4 regions of the Micromonospora sp. CNZ309 genome follow, and region 1 is predicted to be linked to each of the others. Evidence: riboswitches for the same ligand, from Rfam matches in the RefSeq annotation. Region 1 holds a riboswitch; each other region holds the start of a gene.
The links. A riboswitch is a leader RNA that binds a small molecule or an ion and turns the genes downstream of it on or off. The one in region 1 is predicted to bind cyclic di-AMP.

Region 1 (3,936 bases):
GCGATGGACGAGGCGCTGGTGCCCAGCCTGCGGGTGGCCTTCTACGTCAACCACGGTGCGAAGAACAGCCACTGCATCCGCTTCACCCAGCTGACCCACGTCCAGCTGCACCACGGCGACAGCGACAAGGCCCCCAGCGCCAACCCCGTCTCGGCGATCTTCGACCGGATCTTCGTCGCCGGCCAGGCCGCCATCGACCGGTACGCCCGCGCCGGCGTGGACATCCCGGCGGAGAAGTTCGTCGTCGTCGGCCGCCCGCAGGTCGAGTCGATCGAGGTACGCCCCGAGCCGGCGTACGGCCGGGCCAACCCGACCGTGCTCTACACGCCGACCTGGACCGGGCACAACGCGGACGCGAACTACTGCTCCCTGCCGGTGGCCGAGACCCTGCTGCGCCGGCTGCTCGACCGGGGCGCGACGGTGATCCTGCGCGCCCACCCGTACACCTCGCAGAACCCGGCCTCCGCCCGGCAGCTGGGCCGGCTCACCGAACTGCTGGCCGCCGACCGGGCGCGCAGCGGCCGGCAGCACGTCTTCGGCACCGCCGCCAGCCGGGAGCTGACCCTCACCGAGTGCGTGAACCGCTCGGACGCGCTGATCTCCGACGTGTCCGGGGTGATCTCCGACTACCTCTACTCGGGCAAGCCGTACGCGGTGACCGACATGGTGGGCTCCGGCGACCGGTTCGGCGAGCAGTTCCCGCTCGCCGGGTCGGGCTACGTGCTGCGGCGCGACATGTCGAACGCGGACGAGGTGCTGACCGCGCTGCTGGACACCGATCCGCTGGCCTCGGCCCGCTGGGTCACCCGGAGCCGCTACCTGGGCGACTTCCCCGCCGAGACGTACGCCGAGGCGTTCCTGACGGCCGCGCGGCGCCAGCTCGACGAGGGCTGGAACCCGCCGGCCCCGCGTACCGCCGGCGGGCCCGGCCTGCCGGTCGATCCGGACGAGGCGACGCTCTCCCCCGCCACCTGACACGCCCGGCCGGCGGCGACGGGTCAGCGGTAGGGCTCGACGAGGTCCAGGACCGTCCCGGGGGCCTCCACGTGGGCGTTGTGCCCGAGGCCGGGCAGCGTGGCGACCGGCACGCCCAGCTCCTTGAGCTGGGCGTCGGTGACCATGGGGTCGTGCTCGCCACGGGCCAGCAGCACCGGCACGTCGGTCGCCGCCAGCAGGGCCGGCAGCTCCGGCTCGCCCACGTCGAACGCGGCGGGGTCCATCGCCAGCCGCCAGCGGCCGTCGACCTGCCGCAGCCCGGCCTCCACGACGGGATGGTCCGGTGCGAAGAGCCCGGTAAGGCCGGCCACCCGCAGGTAGCGGCGGGCCGCTTCGTCCCGGCTCGCGAACCAGGTCACCGGACGGGCCGCCAGCTCACCCGCCTTCGCCAGCTCGGCCGGCGACCAGACCGCCTTGATGCCGACCCCGACCACGGCCTCGACCGGCACCCCGGCGCCGCGGGCGGCGAGCGCCAGCCCGACCACCCCGCCGAGGGAGTGCCCCAGCACGACGAGCCGGTCGTCCGCCGTCAGCCCGGCGGCGATCCGCGCGGCCAGGCCCGCGAACGAGTACTCCGGCAGCGGCGGCGACCAGCCGTGACCGGCGAGGTCCGGCGCCAGCCACCGTCCCGCCCAGCGGCGCTCCAGCAGCGGCGCGCAGGGCAGCCACACGTCGCCGGTCGCGCCCATGCCGTGCAGCAGCAGGAGCACCCGCCGGCCGTCGCGGTCACCCGATTCATCGACCATGCCGCGCAGTCTGTCACCCAGCGGGGCGCCGGGCGAGGGCCGTGACCCGGACACGACAACGGGCGCCGGCCCCCGGGGTGGGGGGCCGACGCCCGTCGGTGTCGCTCAGGCGGAGTAGCCGCGGGTGGCGGCCCAGTTCGCCAGGGCGATGGTGCTCATCCAGTACGACGCGGTCGCCGGGTTCGCCGAGTCGGCGATCTTCACGAGCCGTCCCTCGTCCTGGTAGCCGACCACGGCCACGTAGTGGCCGCCGGGGAACGAGTGCCAGCCGCCGTCGGTGTCCGTGGCGCTGCCGGCGACGTTCACCACGACGCCCCGCCCGTCGCCGATGGCCGCGACGACGTCGGCCTGGAGCCGGTCCATCTGCGCCGGGGTGGCGGCGCCGCCCGGGATCATCCGGGTCCGGTACGGCTCGCCCTTCACCGTCGCGTTCAGCACGCGGGTGGTGTCCTGGGCCGAGTCGGTGCCCATCTGGTCGGTGCCCAACTGGGCACCGAGGGCGTCCTGGCTGCGCGCGATGCCGGCGGCGCTGAGGGCGTGCCGGACGGCCGCCGGACCGCAGTTGTAGAACGTGGTCTGGGCCTGGTAGTCGTAGTCCAGGCTCTTCGCGGCCGGTGGCTTCGGCGGCTCCGGCTTGCGGGTCAGGTCCGGGTCAGGGGCGGTGCTGGTGGCGCTGGCCGACGGGGCGGCGCTGGCGGCGGCCGGGGCCGCGCTGGACGGGGCCGTCGCGATCCGGGCCTGCCCGCGCGAGGCCGCGGTGGCCTCGCGTGGCTCGCTCGCGGCGACCGGGGCCTGCGCGGCGGCGGGGGCCTCGTCGGCTCCGGCCAGCAGCGCGCCCGTGCCCGACGCCAGCACGAGCGCCGCGGCGGACGCGGCGGCCAACTGGTACGGACGCTCGGACGTGAGGCGACGTAGCTGTCGCCTGAGGTGGTGCTTCACGGTTTCCTCCACGGGCTCGGGGGTGAGCGGCCGGCGGTCCGCGCCGAGGGCAGGGCGGACCGACCGCGCGGACGGGCGTCCGTGCGGGTGGTGGGCCACTCAGGGGATGCGCCCGGGATGCCGGGCGACGAACGGTGACCGGTCGGTCAGCTCGCTACCTGCGAAGGGGCGAGCGCGGGCACCGCGGCGCCGTGGAGACGGCGGAACAACCGGGGGGTGGGTGGGTGCTGCACGAGGATGGAACTCCTTCCGACGCCGCCGACCGGGTTAGCTGACGGATTCGGGCGGGAAGAACGCCCTACCACAGGCCTGCGGCCCACGGATTCACCCCACGAAGCACTGGGTCCCCGGCTCGTCGTTCACGATTAGGCGGGTCGGTGCGGCGTCGCCTCTGAGCGATCGGGTACCGCACCGGACGCGCCGACATTACTGGCCGGTCCGCGCCCTGCCAACCCAGCCCCACCTGCTTAAACCTTGATCTGGGCGCAATTTTTGCGGGCAGCTCGCCACTGACGTGACTCAATGGGACGACCGTTTCGGCCGGCGCCCGAGGGTGACAACGGGACGAGTGGCGGGCATCGACCCCGAAACCCCGGCGGGAAACGACCCGGCCGCGCCCGGTGACCGGTTCGGCGTCGCGGTGACCGGCGTCACGAAAACGGTCGGGCCTTCCCGACGGGTGGGATTTCCGCCCGGGGCGGTCAGCGCGAGTCGACGTACGCCGCCGGGTGGTCGGCGGGCCGGGGACGCGGCACGGCGTCGCCCCGCTTCCCCGGTGGTGGCCCGGAGGCGCCGGGGTCCGTCCCGCCGTCGTCCCCGCCCCGCGGCGTCGGGCGGGCCGTCCTGCGCGGGGTGAGCAGCCGCATCATCGGCGTCTCGACGAAGCGGTGCAGCAGGGCGGCCAGGGCCAGGTTGACCAGCAGGAAGCCGAGCACCACCGCCAGCCCCCACCAGCCGGGGAACCCGACGCCCCAGTCGCCGGTGAACCGCAGGACGCTGATCATCACCAGGACGTGCACCAGGTAGAAGGCGAAGGAGACCTCGCCGAGCCAGACCATCGGGCGGGACCGCCACGGCGAGCGCCGCCCGCGTACGTCGGCGTCCGCCGCCGCCGCGATGACCAGGATGTACGCCACGGAGAGCAGCGCCGCCCACAGTTCGGCGCGGACCCACTGCGCGGCGAGCACCCAGGTCGCCACGAACACCAGGCTGGCCACCGGCAGGCTCGGTCCCCGCCACCGGCCGCGCCGCATCA
Region 2 (3,936 bases), 5.3 Mb from region 1:
GCTGGACCGCGCTGCCGGCGAGCGTGACCCGCTGCCCGTCGTCGGTCAGCCGGCTGTCGCCGGTGGCGATGGTGGCGTACACCTCGTCGGCGAAGGCCGCCGCGGCGTCGGTGCTGTCCGCGCCGGAGTACCGGGCCACCGCGCCGTACCAGGCCGCGGGGTCGGTGCCGGCGCCGACCGGGGCGCCGATCTCCTTCTGGTACGCGGCCAGCAGCGCCGCGCCGCCCCGGATGTTCGTCGTGACGTCCGTGCGCAGCGCCTCCTCGCTGGCACCGGTCAGCTCCGCGGCGGCGTCGACCGTACGGAGTGCCGCCTCGGCGGGCGGGGCGACGGCCGGCGGCTCGTGGGCCTCGGCCAGGGACGGACGGGAGTCGTCCCCGCGCGGGTCCTCGGTTGCTTCGTCGTGGTGGGTGCCGCCGGAGGCGGTGAGGTGCTCGGCGTCGGTGAGGTGCATCGGTCCGTACCCGCCGCTGGTGCTCGGCGTGCCGGCGTTGGTGTCCCAGCGGGACTGCAGGTAGGAGACCCCGAGCAGGACGCTCTCCGGCACGCCGTACTCGGCCGCCGCGGCGGCGTACTGCTGCTGCCGGTCGTCGGCCGGTGCCGCGGCGGCGGATCCGGCGGCGGTGAGCGGCGTCGCCGCCAGGGCGGCGGCCACGGCGGCGGCCAGCAGGACGCGTCTGCTCCTCGATGTCGCTGACAGGTGCATCAGACCCCCAGTTCGGGCGGGCAAAGGTGGGGCCACCTTCGCCCCGTCCGCCGCCTCTGGTCAATACCTTTCTGCCAGACACTTCAGAAGGAAGAAAATCTTCGTCCTCCGGGTTGCGGAATCGCCCGAGCGTGGTGAGTACGGAGTGTCACCGCCGCGAGGGTTGCGGATTGATAACGGTCGTCTCTACTCTGGTCATTCGTCGGCCGGTGACAATCCGTCCAACCAGGGCGGTGACGGTCCGACACCGCCGAGTCGCTCACGAGCGAGCCGGGGACCCAGGTACCCCGGGGTGAATCCGCAGTCACTGCGGTAGGGCGCCCCTTCCCGCCCGAACCCGTCAGCTAACCCGGTAGGCGGTCCGGAAGAAGGAGTACGGAACCCGGTGGCACACCATGCCCCGCGGCCACCGTCGGTCCGGTCGGCCCTCGCCGATCCGACGACGGCTGCGCCGCGCCCACGCTGGTACCGCTGCACCACCGCCCTCGCCGCCCTGGCCGCGTTCGCCGTCGTCCTGACCGGCGGCGCCACGGCGGCCCACGCCGAACCGACGGTCGCCGAGATCGAGCGGCAGATCGACGAGGACTGGAACAAGCTCGAACCCGTCATCGAACGGCACAACGCCACCCGGCAGGACCTGGCCGCCAGGCGCAAGCAGGCCGCCGCGCTCGCCGCGCAGATCGGGCCGCTGGAGAAGCAGGTCGACGAGGCGATGGAGAAGGTGGGCGCGCTGGCCGCCCGCGCCTACAAGGGCGAGAACGTCTCCGCCGTCAACGCCCTGCTGGGCAGCCGCTCACCGGGCGAGATGGTCGGGCAGCTCGAACTGCTCGACCGGTTCGCCCAGCACCAGCAGCAGGACGTACGGCAGGTCGCCGAGCTGCGCGACCGGCTGGCCGCGAAGAAGGCGCCGCTGGACGGGATGGTCGTCCAGCTCAGCCGCACCGAGGCCCAGCTCGCGGCGAAGAAGAAGCAGATCAACGCCGAGATCGACCGGTTGCAGAGGCTGCGGCTGCGCGTCTACGGCAACGGCGGGCCGCTGCGTCCCGCCCCCTGCCCGGCCGGCTATCCCGGCGGCCCGGCCGGCACCGCCGTGAAGTTCGCCTGTGCCCAGATCGGCAAGCCCTACGTCTGGGGCGCCGAGGGGCCGAACTCGTACGACTGCTCCGGCCTGATGCTCGCCGCCTGGGCGAAGGCCGGGGTCTCGCTGCCGCACAACGCCGCGCAGCAGCGCCGGGCCACCGCATCCGTCAGCCGGGGCGACCTGCGCCCGGGTGACCTGGTCTTCTACTACAGCGACCTGCACCACGTCGGCATGTACGTCGGCGGGGGCTGGGTGGTGCACGCCTCCCGCGCCGGGGTGCCGGTCAGGATGAAGAAGGTCGACGACGGCCCGATCCACAGCTACGGCCGGCCCGGCTGAGTCGCGCGGAGGGCCCCTGCCCGGCGGGGGCCCTCCGCGCGCCCACGGGTCGGGTCAGCGCGTCGGCCAGGTGCGCCAGTGCTGCCAGGAACGGCTCGGGGTCGGGCCGCGCTGCCCCTGGTAGCGGGAGCCGTAGACGGCCGAGCCGTACGGGTGCCGCGCCGGCGACGAGAGCCGAAAGATGCAGAGCTGGCCGATCTTCATGCCCGGCCAGAGGGTGATGGGCAGGTTCGCCACGTTGGACAGCTCCAGCGTCACGTGGCCGGAGAAGCCCGGGTCGATGAAGCCCGCCGTGGAGTGGGTGAGCAGGCCCAGCCGGCCCAGGCTCGACTTGCCCTCCAGGCGGCCGGCGAGCTGGTCGCCGAGCGAGATCACCTCCAGCGTCGAGGCGAGCACGAACTCGCCCGGATGCAGCACGTACGGCTCGCCCTCGGGCACCTCGACCATCGACGTGAGGTCGTCCTGCTGCTGCGCGGGGTCGATGTGGGTGTAGAGGTGGTTGTTGAAGACCCGGAAGAGCTTGTCCAGGCGTACGTCGATGCTGGACGGTTGCACCAGCGCGGGCTCGAACGGCTCCAGCGCGAGCGTCCCCGCCTCGATCTCGGAGGCCAGGTCGCGGTCGGAGAGCAGCATCCGCACACCTTAGCGACCGACACGCGTGACCTGCGTGTCGGAGTGCATCTTCGTACGTTTGTTCGATAGAATGCCGGCATGGCTTCCTGGTCCGAATTCGCCGCCGACGAGCCCCGCCTCGCCGACGGGATCCGCCTCTTGATGCAGCAGTACGGGCCGGGCTTCGGCTACCTGGCCACCGTCCGCGCCGACGGCGGTCCCCGGGTGCACCCGGTCTCCCCCGTGATCACCGACGAGGGGCTCTTCTGCTTCGTCGTCGACTCGCCCAAGCGGCGCGACCTCGAACGCGACGGCCGCTACGCGCTGCACTCCTTCCCGCCAGAGGAGAGCGACGACGAGGCCTACGTCGCCGGCCACGCCCGACCGGTGACCGATCCGGCCCGGGTCGCCCGGCTGGCCCGCAGCCACCGGGCCGCGCCGCAGGTCGACTGGCGGGTCTTCGAGTTCACCGTCGACGTGGCGATGCTGGCCCGCCGCGAGTCCGGCGTGGCAGGCGGCGCCGCCGAGTCGCACGGCCGGCCCGCCGTCCAGGTGTGGCTCGACCCCGGCGCAGCCGCAGCCGGCACCGCCGTGCTGCCCGAGACCCGGCCGGGGAGCGCCGGCGGCCACGCCGTCCGCCCGGCCGCCTGAGACGCGGTGTGGCGCCCCGGGCCATCCCCCGCCCAGGGCGCCACACCGTCCCACCCTCCCGCTCCCGTGCGCCAGGCCGGCCGCGCACACGCCGGTGCCGGCCCCGTCGAGCGAGGCCGGCACCGGTGCGGTCGTACGGCGGAACTACGCCGCGCGGTACGCGTTCCAGGCGGTCAGCATGCGGCTGGCCTGCCCGGCGGTGAACTGGTACATGCAGGAGTCGTAGCTGTAGTCCATGAAGTTGGTGATCGGGTCGACGCCGGGGGCGGTGCAGGTGTCCCGGCCGGTCGGGCAGCCGGAGGCCGGCGACGCCTCGGCAGCGGTGTCGCTGACGCTGTCGCCCGAGCCGGAGCAGCCGCCCTGGAAGGTGTGGTAGAGGTTCAGCCAGTGGCCGACCTCGTGGGTGCCCGTGTCGCCCTGGTTGTAGTTGGTGGCGGTGCCGCCCGGCAGCGACTCGCTCAGCACGACGACGCCGTCCATGCTGTTGAGCCTCCGGGTCGGGAAGGTCGCCCAGCCGAGCAGGCTGTCGCTCAGCTCGCCCAGGTAG
Region 3 (3,936 bases), 3.4 Mb from region 1:
CGCCTGCTCTACCGGGGCGCGCTGCTCCGGCTGGAGCGCCGCGAGCTGGACGGCATCCGGGACCGGGCGATGCCTCGCGGCGCCCGGCGCAACGAGGTGCGCCGGGCCGGCTTCGACGGGGTCTTCGCGGCGCTCTGGGCGCAGGCCCGCCGGTTGGGCGTCGGCCGGCTGCCCGAGCAGCGCGCGTTCGAGGACGAGATCGCCGAGCGGCCGGAGTTCCGGGAGTTCCTCAAGGCGTGGTGGCCCCGGCTGCACCCCCGGCACGTACTGGGCTGGCTGGCCCGCCCCGACCGGTTGCACCGCTACGCCGCCGGCATCCTCTCCCGCGCCGAGATCCGGCTGCTGACCGACGCGTACCGCAGCCTCGACACCGCCGGGCTGACGATCGCCGACATCGCGCTGCTCGACGAGCTGGACGCCCTGCTCGGCAAGCCGATGAAGCCCGCCCGGGCGAAGCGGGACCCGTTCCAGCTGGCCGGCGGGGTCCGCGAGCTGAGCACCTTCGCCGACCGGCAGCGCGCCGCCCGCGAGGCGGCCCGGGAACGCCCGGAGGACTACCGGGAGTACGCGCACGTGGTGGTCGACGAGTCGCAGGACGTCTCGCCGATGCAGTGGCGCATGATCGGCCGGCGCGGCCGGTTGGCCTCCTGGACGGTGGTGGGCGACCCGGCCCAGACGGCGTGGACGGGCGAGGCGGAGGAGCTGACCCGGGCCCGGGACCAGGCGTTGGGCCGGCGCAAGCGGCACCACTTCACCCTCACCACCAACTACCGCAACTCGGCGGAGATCTTCGCGGTGGCGGCGGCCGAGATCCGCCGGCTGCATCCGGACCTCCCGCTGCCCAGGGCGGTGCGGTCCACCGGCGTCGACCCGGTCGCGCTGGTGGTGCCGCCGGCGGGGCTGGAGGCCGCCGTCGCGGCGGCGACCACGGCGCTGCTCGCCGAGGTCGAGGGCACGGTCGGCGTGATCACGCCCGTGCCCCGCCGCGACGAGGTCGCCGGTTGGCTGGCCGGTCTGGCCGCGCCGCGGCTTCAGGTGGTGACCAGCCTGGAGGCCAAGGGCATGGAGTACGACGGGGTCGTCCTCGTCGTCCCGAGCGAGATCCGGGCCGACCCGGGGTCGGGCGTACGGACGCTCTACGTGGCGCTGTCCCGGGCCACCCAGCGGCTGACCACCGTCGACCCGACCGGCTGAGGGCCCGTCACTTGCACACATAGCGATGTGAGCATAAATTGAACGCGAATCCGGACCCCCAGAGGGAGGATGGGCGCGTGGGCGCAGGTCATGACCACCACCACGGGTCGGTGGCGAACGCCGCACACCGCCACCGGGGCCGGCTCTGGGCGGCGTTCGGTCTGCTCGCCGGCCTGATGGTGGTGGAGGCGGTGGCCGCCTTCCGGACGGGCTCGCTGGCCCTGCTCAGCGACGCCGGGCACATGTTCACCGACGTGCTCGGCATCGGCATGGCGCTCGCCGCGATCTCGGCGACCCGGCGGGCGGGCGGCGACCCGCAGCGCACGTTCGGCCTCTACCGGCTGGAGGTGCTCGCCGCCCTGGCCAACGCCGTGCTGCTCTCCGGCGTCGCGGTCTACGTCGTGATCGAGGCGGTACGCCGCTTCGGCGACCCGCCGGAGGTGCTGGCCGGCCCGATGCTGGTGGTCGCCGTACTCGGCCTGCTCGCCAACGTCGGCGCCTTCGCCCTGCTGCGCTCGGGGGCGAAGGAGAGCATCAACGTCCACGGCGCGTACCTGGAGGTCCTCGGCGACCTGCTGGGGTCACTCGGCGTGATCGCGGCGGCACTGCTGATCGCCACCACCGGCTGGTGGTGGGCCGACCCGCTGGTGGCCGTCGCGATCGGGCTGTTCATCCTGCCGCGCACCTGGCGACTCGGGCGGGCGGCGCTGCGCATCCTGGTGCAGGCCGCGCCGGAGCACCTCCAGGTAACGGCCGTGCACGACCGGCTGGCCGCCGTGCCCGGCGTCGCCGAGGTGCACGACCTGCACGTCTGGACGCTGACCTCCGGGATGGAGGTGGCCTCGGCGCACCTGACCATGACACCCGACGCAGAGGTCGGCGCGGTGCTGGGTGCCGCCCGGGCCGCGCTGCACGACGACTTCCAGATCGAGCACGCCACGTTGCAGATCGAGCCGGGAGCGTCGCCAGGGGCTTGCGGGGCAGTCGAGTGGTAATGAGGACAACCTTAAATCTGGGAGAGTATTGTTGCCTTATGCCGGATTTGACTGTTAGTGGACATGCACCGTGCGTCACCTGCACTGCAGCAGTCACACCGGCACCGGTAGGCTCTGCTTCGGCCTCCGCCAGGCGGCACCCACCGGTGCCGGCGGTGGCCGCCGCCTAATCGCCCGGCGGGGCGTACCGGGGAACCATGTTCGTGGGGTGCATCCGCGTCAGCGGTAGGGATCTTCCGTCCCGAACCCGTCAGCTAACCCGGTCGGCGGCTGACGGAAGGACACGTGTATGCCAGTGATGGCACCTGTACGACGACGTGCCGCCCGGACGGCGGCCCTGATCGCCACGATGCTCGCCCTCGGCGCTGCGGTGGCCCCGGTCACCGCCGCCCCGGCGGCGGCCGCCACCCGCGCCGGCCTGCTCGCCGCCACCCCCGGCCAGGACGAGGAGGGCGGCACGCCCGCCCTGCGGGCCCAACTCGAGGCCGCCAGCAAGGGCTACCTCGACGCCAAGCGCGCCCTCGACACGTCGGCCAAACGGCAGCAGCAGCTCGCCGCCCAGCTCAGGAGCACCGAGGTCGAGCTGACGGCGCGCAGCGCCAAGGTCGGCGAGATCGCGGGGGCCGCTTACCGCACCGGCCGGCTCAGCGTGGCGTCCGCCCTGCTCAACAGCGGTTCGCCGGACGGCTTCATGGACCGCGCCGCCGCCCTCGACGCGGTGGCCGCCAAGGAGGACCGGGCCCTGCGCGAGCTCCAGCAGACCCGGGACGAGGCCGCCCGCACGAAGCTCGCCCTGGACGGCGAGATCCGGGAGCAGCGCAAGCAGGTCACCGTGATGGCCAAGCGCAAGGAGCAGGCCGAACGGGCGCTGACGGTCGCCAACCAGAAGCAGCAACAGCGACAGTCCGCAGGCGGGGGCGGCTCGCCGGGCGGCACCTCGAGCAAGACGGCGAAGGCGGCGCCGCGCAACTCCGACGGCTCCTGGCCGCGCGAGTCGTGCAGCGTCAACGACCCCACCCCCGCCAACGGCTGCATCACGCCGCGCACGCTGCACGCGCTCAACCAGGCCAAGGCGGCGGGCTTCACCCGCTACGTCTCCTGCTACCGCCCCGGCGGCTCCGGCGAGCACCCGAAGGGCCGGGCGTGCGACTTCGCGGCCCAGAAGGGCGGCTTCGGCGGCGACGCCACCGGCGGTGACCGGACGTACGGCAACAACCTGGCGGCGTTCTACGTGCGCAACGCCGACCGGCTCGCCGTGCTCTACGTGATCTGGTACCGGCAGATCTGGCTGCCGAGCAGCGGGTGGAAGTCGTACAGCGGGGCCAACGGCGATCCGTCCAGCGACCACACCAACCACGTGCACCTGTCGGTCTACTGACGCCCACGCCCCGGTGCCCCGCCCGTCGCGGGTCACCGGGGCGTGTCGGTGGGTGGCGGCTGCGGCGCGGCACCGTCGAGGACAGCGGCGAGGCGCGCGGCCAGTCCGAGGTGGGCGGCGCGCGCCTGGCGGAACGCGTAGCCGAAGAGCGGCGCGGGTGCGGCGAGGGTGATCTCCACGTCGACGCGGACCACGCCGTCGGGCTCCGCCCGCAGCCGGGTGTGGTTGCGCACCGTGGTGGCGGGCCACTGCCGGGCCACGGTGACGATCTCGTCGGGCTCGTCGACCAGGACGTCGGCCCGGTAGGTGATCGGCAGCCGTACCGGCCCAGCGGCCAGCCGGTCGGTGATGTCGTAGCTGGCCCGGGCA
Region 4 (3,936 bases), 5.8 Mb from region 1:
GCACGACTCGTGCGGGGCCGTCCAGGCGGCGCGTACGGCGGACGCCACCGGCACCTCGCCGGTCGGGCATCTCTGCGCCGTGGTGGATGCCGTGGTGCCCAGTCTGCGGCGGGCCGCCGCCGAGGGCGTGGAGGACATCGACGGGATCGTCGACATCCACATCGCGCACACCGTCGAGGCGATGCTCGACCGTTCCGCCGTCCTCGCCGCGGAGGTGGCCGCCGGCCGCTGCGGGGTGGTCGGCATGTCGTACCGGCTGACCGCCGGCGAGGTGCGGACGGTGGCCGCCGCGTCCGCCCGTACGGTCGACGCGCCGGAGCCGGCTGCCAGCGCCGCCTGATCCTCCCGACCCGTCCCGACCGGTCGTCGTCGGGCCGCACGACGACACAGGGCCGCTCCCGCGTCCGGCGGGGGTGGCCCTGTGTCGGTCCCGGCTTCGCCGGCCCGTGGGCGGGCGGCTAGAGCAGTGACACGTGCACGTGGTCGGTGTGGTTCGACGGGCCGCTGTAGGAGCTCCAGCCTGTCGCCGGGAACCAGATCTGCCGGTTCCAGATCACGTAGTAGATGCCGAGCCGGTCTGCGTTGCGGACCAGGAACGCGGTCAGGTTGTTGCCGTACATGTAGGTGTCGTCGTTGTGCCAGGGGGAGAAGCCGCTCCTCTGCAACGACCAGTCGCAGGCCCGGCCCTTCGGATGCTCGTACGGCCCGCCGGAGCGGTAACAGCCGACGAACCGGTTGAAGCCGACCCGCTTGACCTCCTTGTACATGTGCAGCGTGCGCGCGGTGATGCAGCCGGAGGTGGTGGGGTCGTTCTCGGTGCAGCCCAGGGGTTTCCAGTCGCCGTCGGCCGTGCGCCCCGGCGCGATCTTCGCCACCGGCGAGGTGGCGACCACCTTGCCACTGGTCAGCCCCCTGCCGCCGACCAGCGCGAGCGCCTTCTCCGCCTCCCGCTTGCCGCGCGCCATCTCGTTCGTCAGCTTCTGCTGCTCGCGGACCTCGGCGTCGAGCGCCAGCTTGGCCTGCTCGGCGCGGTTCTTGACCGCGTTGACTTCGGCGAGCTTCTTGGAATTGACCAGGTTCAGCTCGTCGAGGGCGGCGGCGCGCTTGACGAACGAGTCGGGGCTGGCGGTGTCCAGCAGCATCGACACCGCGCCGATCCGTCCCGTCCGGTAGGACTGGGCGGCGATCTGACTGACCTGCGGCGCCAGCGCGTTCAGCTCGCCCTGTGCCCGGTTGACCTCCAGGGCCAGTTCGAGCTGACGCTTCTTCGACTTCTCCAGCTTCGCCTTGGCCTGCACGTAGGACCGGTTGCGGGCCTCGATCAGGTCGTCGAGCAGCTTGGGCTCGTCGTCGCCGTGGCCGGAGGGCTTGGGTGGGGTGGGCTCGGCCCCCGCCGGGAGAGGCCCGGCGAAGACCGCCAAGGCGGCGAGTACGGCCACCACGGGCGTCAACCAGCGGCGTAGGGGTGCCGTCACAGTTTTCCCTTCCGTCGACCGCCGACCGGGTTAGCTGACGGGTTCGGGGCGGAAGTGGCCCCTACCGCTGTCGCGGATTCACCCCACGTGCCTGGGTCCCCGGTTCGCCTGGCGGCGATTGGGCGGCGGCACCGCAGGCGCCGCTGCGCGCCTTCGGCGGTGACCGGCAGCGAGGTTACCCGAGAGCACTCCCGGGGATCTACGTCCCTAAGCCGACTAAATGCGTTATTTCGTAATGGCTGACGGTGACCAGTGACGCGTCTATCAGGGCGGGAACCATGATCCGTCACGCAGAGGAGTGTCACCATGCCGTGTCCGTTCTCCCGTTCTGGTCGGGCCATCCGGCGGGAGCGGCGGACGGCGTGTCCCCGCGCGGTCCGCTGAGCGCCTCCAGCGCCTCGGACCGGTCGGCCGCCGGCCGGGGCGTCGGCGCGGGCGCGGTGGCCTCGCGGTCGGTGGGTTCCCCGGCCCGCCGGCCCGCCGTGGTCACCAGGGCCGCCAGGCCGGTGGTCAGCGGCACGGCGGCGATCAGCCCGAGGGTGGCGACCGCGCTTCGGACGATCTCCTGGGCGAGGAACTCGCTGGTGAGAAGCTGGGTCACCGCCCGCGAGTCGGCGGTGAGCAGGAGCAGCACCGGCAGCGAGGCACCGGCGTACGCCAGCACGATCGTGTTCACCGTCGAGGCGATGTGTGCGCGCCCGACCCGGGTCGCCGCCCGGTAGAGCTGCCTGCGGGACAGTCCCGGGTTGGCGTGCGCCAGCTCGGTGACGGTGGCGGCCTGGGTGACCGTGACGTCGTCGAGCACCCCGAGGGAGCCGATGATGATCCCGGCCAGCAGCAGCCCGTGCAGGTCGACGTCGGCCTGGTACATCGACAGCGTGGTGGCGTCCTCGGAGCCGAAGCCGGTCAGGTGGGTCGCGGCGGTGGCGATGGTGCCGAGGACGCCGGTCAGCACCAGGCTGCCCAACGTGCCGAGTACGGCGACCGAGGTCTGCGCGGTCACGCCGTGGGTCAGGTAGAGCACCACGAACATGATCAGGGCGGCGCCGACGACCGCGACCAGGAGCGGGGGGCTCCCGGCGCCGATGCCGGGCAGCACGAAGGTCAGCAGGATGGCGAAGCTCGCCGCCAGGCCGGCCAGCGCGGCCAGCCCCCGCCACCGCCCGAAGGCGACGATCGCGGCCGCGAAGAGCGCCACCAGCCAGACCAGCGGCTTGCCGCGCTGGTGCTCCGCGATGTTGTAGGAGCTGGCCGTGGGGTCGGCGGGGTCGATGAGCTCGACCAGGATGATCTCGTCGTCCACGGCGACGGTCGGCGCACCGGGGCCGGCCGGGACCGGCGTCTGGACCTGCTGACCGGCGTCGGGGCCGTCCTCGACCCGCACGGTGACGGTGCCGCAGGGGCCCTGCGGGGCGTCGGGGCTGCCCTCCGGCACCTCCGGGGCCGGCGGGCACGGCTCCGTCACCACCCGGGTCACGGTGCCGTGGTAGCGGGGCGGCTCGGTGCCGGCCGCGGGGTCGGGCGCGTCCCACGGCCACAGCACCAGGGCGGCGATCAGCGTGGCGACGAAGAGGGGCGCCACCGTCGCGACGAGGATCCGCCGCACCCTGGGCGGGGCGGACGGAGCGGGACGGGTGTGATCGGCGCCCAACGTGTGTCTCCCAACGAGTCCAGGGCGGGGTACGGGCCGGCGGGCCGGTCGGTTCAGCGGCGCCACGCAGGCGGGGCGGGAATCGCCCTCCGCGTGGCGGTGTGGTCACGTGCCGTGGTCGTCGGCTCCCGTCCGGCGACGGGCGATCGGCGCCGTCGCCCGGCGGGGGGCGCGGGGCGGGTGGTGCGGAGTCCGGCGGGCCACCGGCCGAATGGTAGCCACCCCGGCATCGGGGCGCAGGTCGTGCGGGGGGTGTCGCGACGCGGACCTTCGCCGCGCAGGTCCGGCCCGCACACGTGCGTGACCTACGCGCGCCCGGCTGGGCCCGCGTGCGTGACCGACGTACGCCGGCCCGCACACGTGCGTGACCTACGCGCGCCCGGCCCGCACACGTGTGGGGGGCCGGGCGCGGGTGGTACCAGTGCGGAACGGGCCGACGCGCTAGCGTGACGGATGTGCGGACGATGGTGACGGCGGCGCGGGGCGCGCGGCTCCTGCTGCTCGTCGGCACACTGCTCGGGCTGGCCGCGATGCACACGATCGGGCACGACTCGCACCAGACCGGTCATCCCGCGAACCCATCGGCGCACGCCGCCGTCGGGCCCGTCCCGCACGCCGCCGTCGCGGCCGTCCCGCACGCCGCCCTTGCGCTCGTGCCGCCTTCGCAGGGCGTCGCCGCTCCGCACGTCGTCGGGGCGGCCCTCCAGGCCGTGGTGGGTTGTCCCGGGGGCTGCGCCGCCGAGGAACTGCTGCCTGCCGGCGGCGGCACGGGGGGAGGGCTACCCGGGTGGGGCGTGTGCCTGGCCGTGT

Region 2: another riboswitch for cyclic di-AMP. It lies ahead of CLT72_RS22795 (C40 family peptidase); the one in region 1 lies ahead of CLT72_RS00510 (C39 family peptidase).
Region 3: another riboswitch for cyclic di-AMP. It lies ahead of CLT72_RS14135 (coiled-coil domain-containing protein); the one in region 1 lies ahead of CLT72_RS00510 (C39 family peptidase).
Region 4: another riboswitch for cyclic di-AMP. It lies ahead of CLT72_RS25345 (coiled-coil domain-containing protein); the one in region 1 lies ahead of CLT72_RS00510 (C39 family peptidase).

The regions. Positions count from the first base shown of each region.
Region 1 is NZ_PJNG01000001.1:103,368-107,303, reverse strand. Features, by position in the region: gene CLT72_RS00520 (CDP-glycerol glycerophosphotransferase family protein) at 1-975, shown strand, start outside; gene CLT72_RS00515 (alpha/beta fold hydrolase) at 999-1,742, opposite strand; gene CLT72_RS00510 (C39 family peptidase) at 1,848-2,693, opposite strand; cyclic di-AMP (ydaO/yuaA leader) riboswitch at 2,923-3,063, opposite strand; gene CLT72_RS00505 (acyltransferase family protein) at 3,383-3,936, opposite strand, start outside.
Region 2 is NZ_PJNG01000001.1:5,382,177-5,386,112, forward strand. Features, by position in the region: gene CLT72_RS22790 (N-acetylmuramoyl-L-alanine amidase) at 1-706, opposite strand, end outside; cyclic di-AMP (ydaO/yuaA leader) riboswitch at 945-1,079, shown strand; gene CLT72_RS22795 (C40 family peptidase) at 1,092-2,126, shown strand; gene dcd (dCTP deaminase) at 2,181-2,759, opposite strand; gene CLT72_RS22805 (pyridoxamine 5'-phosphate oxidase family protein) at 2,838-3,389, shown strand; gene CLT72_RS22810 (zinc metalloprotease) at 3,534-3,936, opposite strand, start outside.
Region 3 is NZ_PJNG01000001.1:3,467,884-3,471,819, forward strand. Features, by position in the region: gene CLT72_RS14125 (AAA family ATPase) at 1-1,194, shown strand, start outside; gene CLT72_RS14130 (cation diffusion facilitator family transporter) at 1,272-2,189, shown strand; cyclic di-AMP (ydaO/yuaA leader) riboswitch at 2,343-2,474, shown strand; gene CLT72_RS14135 (coiled-coil domain-containing protein) at 2,488-3,567, shown strand; gene CLT72_RS14140 (hypothetical protein) at 3,600-3,936, opposite strand, start outside.
Region 4 is NZ_PJNG01000001.1:5,908,074-5,912,009, forward strand. Features, by position in the region: gene CLT72_RS25340 (carbonic anhydrase) at 1-340, shown strand, start outside; gene CLT72_RS25345 (coiled-coil domain-containing protein) at 459-1,475, opposite strand; cyclic di-AMP (ydaO/yuaA leader) riboswitch at 1,479-1,610, opposite strand; gene CLT72_RS25350 (YibE/F family protein) at 1,777-3,126, opposite strand; gene CLT72_RS25355 (hypothetical protein) at 3,582-3,936, shown strand, end outside.